Regions from separate parts of the Amphibacillus indicireducens genome, predicted to be linked through region 2. Evidence: riboswitches for the same ligand, from Rfam matches in the RefSeq annotation. Region 2 holds a riboswitch; each other region holds the start of a gene.

Region 1 (3,157 bases), on a different contig from region 2:
GGCGCGGCGATGGAGGCGCTTAGCTCGATGGACATTTTATATAGTGATAAAACTGGAACATTAACGTTTGGTGAATTTCAAGTGATTGAACATGAAATGGATCGAGAGATTTTAAAAGAAGTTGTTTATATTGAGCAGCAATCGACTCACCCAATTGCTGATGCGATCGTAGCTGCTTTTAAAGATATTGATCTTGATTCGGTCGATCAGCGAGAGCCTGTCGAAGAAATTGCTGGTTCTGGGATTAAAAAAGGCGAGATAATTGTTGGTAAGCCTTCGATCTTTGACACGTACAATGATCCAGACAACTATCGTGGTAAAATCACAGCTGGCTACACGACCGTTTTTGTTGGCATCGACGATCAAATTGTCGGCTACTTTACCCTCGCCGATCAGATTCGCGATGAATCTGCTGAAGCTGTAGCTGGATTCCAAGCTGAAAAGATTAAAGTCTCATTGATTACTGGTGACAATGAAATGGTTGCCAAGAAAGTCGCCAACGAAGTGAATGTTGATGACTATTTTGCCAATTGCTCACCTGAAGACAAAATAAAATTTGTCCAAGAAAATCAGGCAATGGGGCAGGTTGTTGGCATGATCGGTGATGGGATTAATGATGCACCAGCACTAGCTAATGCTGATATTGGGATCGCAATGGGCAGTGGCTCATCTGTAGCGATGGAGTCAGCAGACGTAGTGATTGTGAAAAATAATTTAGCGAAATTGCTTTATAGTTTTAAGCTAAGTCAAAAGTTAAATAAAATTATTATTCAAAACGTGATTTTTTCAATTGTAGTGATTGTCTCATTGATTGGTTTAAATATTTTTGGTTGGCTAGGTTTGCCGTTGGGTGTTGTTTTTCATGAAGGATCAACGATTTTAGTGATCTTAAATGGTTTGCGATTATTGAAGCAAAGTAAAGCTTAGTCTGATGCGAGTTCTATCACAGAGAGCTGTTTGCTTTGAAGGGAATAATGACTCCCTTAAAATAACCTTTGCCTTTTTTTGAATCATCACTCATATTAATTGTATGAGTTATAACCTTTAAGGAGCTGATCTTTTGGTGAAAAACAGCAAATACTCGATACTTATAGCATTTGTCTGTATGATCATTTTTGTCATCATCCGATTTACAGATTTATCTGTCATTCCTTTATTGGGAGCAACAGTTATTTTATCCATTATTGGGATCATACTTGGGTTTCGATCAAAAAATCCTTTAATAACAACGATTCATTTTTTAATCTTATCGTTCTCTTTATTGGTCCTGTTCTTTTTGTTAATGCTTCATGGTAGAGCAATTAATGGTTAGTTACAACCTGAGTGTATCAACTTGTAATTTTATGTTAGACGTGTTATCGTTGAGTTAATTCAATAGCTTTGACTACTAGGGGTGCCGATCGGATCGGCTGAGAGGAAAGAATTCAATCTTTCTAACCCTTTTGAACCTGATCTAGTTCATACTAGCGGAGGGAAGTAGCACTTCTTTAGCCTATCAGGTTCTTCTTTCGCTGCAATTGACAGCTTTTAGTCAACGCAACAATAAAAGGAGGACTATTTTTTATGAAAAAAACAAATCAATTGACACTGATTGCGGCCTTTATTGCCATTGGTGTCGTCGGGGCGAGCTTTCTCTGGTTTCCAACTGGGATTGCGCAAGCCTACCCTGTTCAGCACGCGATTAATGTGATTAGTGCCGTTATTCTTGGTCCAATTCCGACAGTCATTATCGCGTTTGGAATTGGGCTTGTTCGCAATGCATTAGGTCTTGGTACATTACTCGCTTTTCCAGGTGGAATGGCAGGCGCATTACTGGCCGGAATCTTTTATCGTTACCGTAAGAAAACAAGCTCTGCAGTAATTGGAGAGATTGTCGGAACCGGAATTGTTGGGTCACTGCTTTCAATACCTGTTGCACGACTGATTATGGGTCAAAGTGTCGGTGTACTCGCTTTTGTACCTGGATTTTTGATCAGTAGTGTGATCGGTGCAGTCATTGCCTCCCTAATTGTGCCGAAATTAAAAACTTATTATCAACGTCATGATTAATCACCACATTTGTGGTGATTTTTTCATCTTAAAATGTCATAATAATAAAGGAAGACTACACTAAGTTGGTGAAAAATGATGCTAATAATAAACGCAAAAATTTATACCGAGCAGGAAATGATGATTGGTCATCTTTTAATCAAAAACGGAAAAATTGAGCAGATTTATCATGATCTTCCGAATGATTTTAACGAACCAATTAAAATGATCGATGCGAACAACTTAAACTTAATCCCTGGTTTTATCGATACTCATATCCACGGAGCAAATGGTGCTGATGTGATGGATGCAACACCAGAAGCAATCGAGACGATGGCAAATTACCTCGTCTCTGAAGGAACAACGAGTTTTCTTGCGACAACGATCACGCAGTCGACAGATAAGATTGAACGTGCACTAACAAATCTTGGCCAGTATCAAAATATTGACACAGGTGCTGAGATGATCGGTATTCATCTCGAAGGACCATTTATTGAAAAATCAAAAGCCGGAGCACAGCCGTTAGAGTATATTATTAAGCCTGATTTAGACTTATTTAATCGGTGGCAACAGCTTGCTAAGCATAAAATTAAAACTGTCACAATTGCTCCAGAGCATGATCGAGACTACCAGTTTACTTCCGCCCTACGTCGAGCAAGCGTTAATGTTTCCGCCGGTCACACGGATGTGAATTTTTCAGGAATAAAAGAAGCCGTTAACCATGGGGTGAATCAAGTGACGCACCTTTGTAATGCGATGAGTGGAATTGGTCATCGTGATATTGGTGTTGTAGGTGGTGCGTTTTTGCTTGAAAAAATTAAGGCAGAAATTATCGCAGATGGTATTCATGTCGACACGAACATGTTAAAATTAATTTATCAAAATATTGGTTCTGAGCGATTGATTTTGATTACTGATGCGATGCGAGCAAAAGGGCTTGAACCCGGTGATTATGAATTAGGCGGTCAGCCTGTTGTTGTGACTGAGGACCGTACTCTTTTGTCTGATGGAACGTTAGCTGGGAGTATCTTGAGGATGATTGATGGGGCAAAACAATTTTTTGCTATGCCTAGTGTTTCGATTCATGATATTATTTTAATGGCGTCAATTAATCCAGCAAAACAGGTCG
Region 2 (3,157 bases):
AGCTTTTATGTCAGTGAATTTTGTCAAAACTTAGAGATGGAACTTTTCAATGCAAGTTTAGAAGATCCTACTTATTTAGAAATTAGAATACAGTATTGTCAGGAGTTTTGTCGTCTTTTCCCTTCTGAGGATCAGAATATTATGTTTAATATGAGACGTGCGATTGCAGACTCTTATGGATCGCTAAAACAATTCAATGAAGCGGAAGCTGCGTTCGAACAATTAGCCAAAGATTTTAGTGATAATCTGTGGACCTTTATTGCGTGGGGAGATTATTATTCTGAAAAGCAAGATCGCGATATCCAGAAGGCGAAGGAAAAGTATGAAAAAGCTTTATCTATTGGGAAAGCCACCAATGACGCAGATGCTTTTGTGGTGGAAGAGCGCCTGGAAAGTTTAGAGGAGTACCCTTTTTAAGAAAAAAGGGAGGGAACTGGCCAGTGCCAGTTCCAACTGCCATCGAATCGGTCAAATCCTTCAATTTGTGAGCGATCGCCCGCAACCATCGTGCGTTCGCCCACAAATCGAAAATATCGCCCGCAACGACTGTGCGATCGCCCGCAAATCCCAAATTTCGCACGCAAACGCTGGATTTCGCGCGCAAACGCTGGATTTCGCGCGCAGATCGAAAATTTCGCGTGTAAATCCCAAATATCGCGCGCAGATTCACAATTTCGCGCGTAAATCTCAAATTTCGCGCGCAAATCCAAAACATCGCGCATAACCCAATATATTCCACCCAACCCAAACAGTCAGATCCCTTGCAACTCCACCCCAAATCCTCTATAATGGTACCAGGTAATAAGAAAAGTAAATAGTTCAAGCCTACAAGGGGAGCTGATTTAAGTCGGCTGAGAAATAACACGTATTGTTCTGACCCTATGAACCTGTTAGTTAATTCTAGCGTAGGGATGGTGGCTTTTTTGATGGCATTTATGCAAAGTAACGAGTAATGTGAGCGGGTTCCCCATCAGGAAGCATCCCCTTGGCACATTACTTTTTTTATTTTCTAAACGGTGTTCAAAAAGTCCGGAAAAAATGACACGGCGAATTTCTTTGTTAGCTTGCTTTTTTAGTTGCTCATGTATTTAAACACATACATTGTGCTACTCAAAGCTGCGCTGCCTCGAAAATCTTGGCCCATTTTATCCTCCTTTTGAACTCGATTAAAAGCAAAATCCAAAAAACAAGGGGGAATTTTTACAATGCAATCAAAAAGAACGTTATTTTTAATCGAAATTGCAATCTTTACAGCACTAGCACTCATCTTAGATCTACTACCGTTTCTATCATTTAAAGTTTGGGCACAAGGTGGATCAATCTCATTCGCGATGATCCCAATCTTTATTGTTGCCTTTCGTTGGGGATTAAAAGGCGGGCTAATTTCAGGTTTCCTATTAGGTATCCTTCAAGTCGCAACAGGAACCGCCTGGATCGCACACCCAGTTCAAGGGCTACTCGACTACCCAGTCGCATTCTTAGTCCTGGGCTTTGCAGGTTTGCTCGCGCCAGCCGTCCAAACAGCCTTAAAAAATAACAATACAAAACGCTTTATTAGTATGGTCACACTCGGCGTACTGATCGGCGTGACACTCAGATTTATCGCCCACTTTGTTGCGGGCGTCGTTTTCTTTGACTCACTAATTGATGGTATGAATATCTGGGTCTACTCACTCGTTTACAATGGCTCATACCTCATCCCATCATTTATCATTAACGTCGCAGCAGTTAGTTTCCTATTCAACAAACGCCCGAATCTAATCGCAGCAACAACAAAGTAAACAAAATCAGATCCGCTCACATTACCAATCAAAAATCGGCACATCCCACCAGATGCGCCGATTTATTTATACAAACTTAAACCAAACGTCATAAATGTGAACAAATAGTGAAAAATGACCATTTTTAAACACACTAAAAACACTCTAAAAAAATCATGCTATTAAGTACATAGAACAATTGTTATAATCGGCTCGCAATTAGTTCTAATTACCCTAAAATAACCTAAACGCCCACCAACGAATAGGCAATTGTACTCAATTAAAAGTATAGAATTATGGTAAAGAGTCACAAAGCTGGTTCCATTCTATGAAGATAACTGGTATAATTAAAATGCTGTAGAAAAATAGAAGCTAAGGAGGTTGTTAATCGATGATTGACATCCATTGTCACATTTTACCCGGCGTAGACGACGGTGCTAAACACCTAGAAGACAGTGTCGCCATGGCACAACAAGCCATAACAGAAGGCATTCATACGATTATCGCAACCCCACATCATAAAAACGGGCGCTACAATAATCCAAAAAACTCAGTCCTAGCCGACCTGACCAGACTCAACGAGCGAATCCAACAAGAACAGATTCCACTCACGATCATACCGGGACAAGAAGTCAGAATCCACGGCGAACTGATCGAAGGCTACCAACAAGACGAAATCCTAACATTAACAGGAACAAGTCGCTATCTCTTTGTCGAATTACCAACAAACCATATTCCACGCTACACGGAACAAATACTATTCGACATCCAAATGCGAGATCTCGTCCCGATCATTGTGCACCCAGAACGAAACACGGCACTCCAAGAACAACCAGAGCGCCTCTATCACTTCGTTCAAAACGGCGCACTAACCCAAATTACCGCCGGCAGTCTAACAGGCAAATTTGGCACAAAAATCAAAAAATTTACCAATGAAATAATCGAACATAACCTAACCCACTTCGTCGCATCAGACGCACACAACACGAAATCACGCGGGTTCAATATGCTCGACGCCAATCAAGAAATCAACCAAAATTACGGGCAACACACACTCTACACATTCATGGACAACGCCCAACATATACTCGACAACGAGAAGATCTACATTGATGAACCAGCAAGAATTAAACGCAAAAAATTCTTCGGACTCTTTTGAAAAAACTCACCCTACTTATATAGAGGGGACTGACAGATTCACTCACGAATAACGTTGGCACACGCTAACGAATAGATACAAAAAAAGGGGCAGATTTGAAATGGCAAAAGTTAAAAAGGCAATTATTCCAGCAGCAGGTTTAGGGACACGATTTTTACCAGTGACGAAAGCAATGCCAAAAGAAATGCTACCGATTGTTGATAAACCAACAATTCAGTATATCGTTGAAGAAGCAGTC
Region 3 (3,157 bases), on a different contig from region 2:
AATTGGCCAGATAATGTCGCTTGTTCCGCCGCTTTTTCTGCTGCAATTGTAAAATAAGCAACCGCTGCAGTTGGTGCAAGAATATTAGATTGATTTGCAGCTAAAAAAGCCGCCACAACCGATGATAGTAAGCAACCTGCTCCCGTTATTTTTGTTAATAGTGCTGAACCATTTGTTAGTTTAATAATTGTTGCTTGGTCAGCAATAAAATCGGTTTTCCCCGTCATCACAATCGGTATAGCCAATTTTTCGATTGATTGTCTAATCACTATTTCCCCATCCAACTGTTCTGTTGCATCGACACCTCTCATATCCGCTTTTAGTCCAGCTAAATGACTAATTTCCGCTGTGTTTCCCCGGATTAAGTTGATCTCTAGTTCAGATAATAGTTTGCGTGCTGCTTCAGTTCGGAACTTTGTTGCCCCAACGCCAACCGGGTCAAAAACAATCGGAATACCTTTTCGATTAGCAGCACGTCCAGCAACGATCATCGTTTCTAATAATTCCTCAGTTAATGTCCCGATATTTAAAACGAGCGCATCTGATTGTGTTGTTATTTCTGCAACCTCACGTCGTTCATGCGCCATAATCGGTAAGGCGCCAAGTGCATAGAGTCCATTTGCGGTAAAATTCATCACAACTTGATTCGTTATATTATGAATCAACGATTGTTTTTGTTTAACTTGGTCAACAATCTCAATGATCGATTGTTTCATTTCGAATAACCTCTTTCATTTGGCAATCCTTTGAGGCGATAACCCCAATGATTTGTTGGGCCATTTCCCTTGCCTAACTTTAAAGAATAACGAATCGCATCAGTAATATAAACTTTCCCTCGTTTAACCGCTTCAAGAACCGATTTCCCTTTCGCCAGTTCTGCCGTGATCACCGCAGAGAATGTACACCCTGTTCCGTGTGTATGAGGCGTGTCAAAGCGCTCTGATATAAGGTGATGAATCTGGTTACCATCATAAAAAACATCGACCGCACCACCTTCAAGGTGACCACCTTTCACCACAGCTGTCTGTGCACCAAGTTCATTGACAATTTCGATAGCAGCCTCTTCCATTGCTCTAATCGTCGTCACTTTTCTCCCGACTAATATTTCAGTTTCAGATAAATTAGGCGTCACAATTGTAGCAAGCGGGACTAAACGTTCTTTAATCATCGTTTGAGAAGCTTCTTCCATTAATACATCTCCACTTGTAGCAACCATGACTGGATCTAAGCAATAAGGGATCGCTCGATATTGTTCAAAATAATCAGCAATTAACTCCATCATCTCAATTGTTGCAATCATCCCTGTTTTAATTGCGTGTGGTTTAATATCAGTGAAGACAGACTTGAGCTGTTGTTCAATAAAAGCAGTCGGTAAATTATGAATGCTTTGCACACCTAATGTATTTTGGGCGACTGCAGACGTTAAAACACTCATACCATAAACTTCACGTTCCTGAAATGCCTTTAAATCGGCTTGAATGCCTGCTCCTCCTGTTGGATCTGTTCCTGCAATTGTTAAAGCTGTTTTTACATTCATCATTGCTTTCCCCCTTGTGAATTTTTAGAAAACTTGGCATTCGCCAAGCCTTTAGGCGAATGCTTTAGTTGCACTTTTGTAGTAAGAAAGTTGTTATACTTTCTTATCTACGAAATAAAAAAACCACCCCTGAAGTAGGAGCGGTTTACATTATTTAAAGTAGTGTAAGCAATGCTCCACTTTCCTACGTAGGTATTAGCCTAATCAGGTTCAAAGGGACTAAAGAGTTATCTTTATCTCAGCGTCAAACGCGCCCCTAGTGGAAAAATATATAATTTTTTATTGGATCGGTAAATTTCATAATCATTTATACGGATATAAAACACAAATAACCATGTTGGTGCTAGACCGGTGATTTCCACTCTGGGTGGACGCGTTCCGCGGGATCGGCCTCAGCTTGCTAATAAAAACTTTACAAGTTTTTATTAGCGGATCTTCGGACTCGATCTTTTCCCGCCGGAGTCGCCACCCGACGTTCCAATCACTTGATGTGCTGTCTTAATATTATTTATTAAGTCGATACAATTACTGCTCATTCGTGTTTTGCTTTCAATCTAATAATTATGAAATTTACTTAACTTTATACTTATCTAACCATAATATTTGTTCTTAGGCAAAGGTAATGATTATGGGCTAACGGCGCCGATTGAATCGAGTGGCCAGATTCTAAAGACGACTTCACCAATAATTGAATCTTCATGGATCACGCCAAATTCCCGGCTATCATAACTATGTTTACGGTTATCACCCATTACAAAGTATGTGTCCTCTGGGATTTTTGCTGAGCTGAAGTATCTAACCGAAACTTCGTCTGTTTGAATTTCCGTTAAATAATTTTCATCATAGGCAACGTCGTTAATATATAAAGTATCATTAATGATTTCAATTTCGTCACCTGGGAGACCAATCACCCGTTTAACATAATTGTCTTCGCCATTTGGTGCGACAAATGCAATTTCATCAAAGCGATTAATTGAACTGAGCTTACTAATAATAATCCGATCACCATCATATAAGTTCGGTTGCATTGAATCGCCTTTGACGACAGATGGTGTGACAATAAATCCTCTGACTAAAATAACAATCACTAATGCAATCAGAATTGCATATAACCATGACATGATTTCTTTTAACATTTATAACAACCTCTTTTACTCATGCTCTTTTAATAATTATATGCCTTTTTTTAGTGAAAGGCTATCTTCCTTGATTAATTTTGCAAGTTTAGTTGATTTAGATTAGCAAAATTCCAATCATGAGCTTTTTTATGATGATTGTTTTACACGGTCGACAAATTTTTTAACGAATTGCTCAATCTTTTCATCGTCCTCGGGTTCTGGAGCCAATTCAATTTTAAGTAATGGCTCGATGACTTCTGCACCAATTGCTCGAAATTGTTTCGCCATAATTTCCATCGCCGCACCGTAAAACTCATAATATGAATCACATGATCCAAATAGACCGACAACTTTTCCTGATAAGTCTTCATCCCCTAAGTCTTCATGAAAATCTTCCAGTTCAAAAGGTAGGTCTGCATCACCCCATGTATAGGTGCCAAATAAAATGGCATCATAATTTTTTAAGTCGAGTGCCATGATGTCATCAAATTCGACGTGAAAT

Evidence for each region. Region 2 has a riboswitch for thiamine pyrophosphate ahead of thiT (energy-coupled thiamine transporter ThiT). Riboswitches for the same ligand answer to the same signal wherever they lie in the genome.
Region 1: linked by a shared signal. The riboswitch ahead of thiW (energy coupling factor transporter S component ThiW) and the one ahead of thiT (energy-coupled thiamine transporter ThiT) in region 2 are both predicted to bind thiamine pyrophosphate.
Region 3: linked by a shared signal. The riboswitch ahead of thiD (bifunctional hydroxymethylpyrimidine kinase/phosphomethylpyrimidine kinase) and the one ahead of thiT (energy-coupled thiamine transporter ThiT) in region 2 are both predicted to bind thiamine pyrophosphate.

The regions. Positions count from the first base shown of each region.
Region 1 is NZ_BAABDL010000123.1:40,497-43,653, forward strand. Features, by position in the region: gene ABD814_RS11510 (heavy metal translocating P-type ATPase) at 1-927, shown strand, start outside; TPP riboswitch at 1,380-1,492, shown strand; gene thiW (energy coupling factor transporter S component ThiW) at 1,564-2,049, shown strand; gene nagA (N-acetylglucosamine-6-phosphate deacetylase) at 2,128-3,157, shown strand, end outside.
Region 2 is NZ_BAABDL010000071.1:5,102-8,258, forward strand. Features, by position in the region: gene ABD814_RS06600 (YecA family protein) at 1-417, shown strand, start outside; gene ABD814_RS06605 (hypothetical protein) at 414-722, opposite strand; TPP riboswitch at 821-929, shown strand; gene thiT (energy-coupled thiamine transporter ThiT) at 1,206-1,781, shown strand; gene ABD814_RS06615 (tyrosine-protein phosphatase) at 2,152-2,919, shown strand; gene galU (UTP--glucose-1-phosphate uridylyltransferase GalU) at 3,020-3,157, shown strand, end outside.
Region 3 is NZ_BAABDL010000077.1:3,549-6,705, forward strand. Features, by position in the region: gene thiM (hydroxyethylthiazole kinase) at 1-716, opposite strand, end outside; gene thiD (bifunctional hydroxymethylpyrimidine kinase/phosphomethylpyrimidine kinase) at 713-1,540, opposite strand; TPP riboswitch at 1,702-1,805, opposite strand; gene lepB (signal peptidase I) at 2,164-2,673, opposite strand; gene ABD814_RS07385 (flavodoxin) at 2,803-3,157, opposite strand, start outside.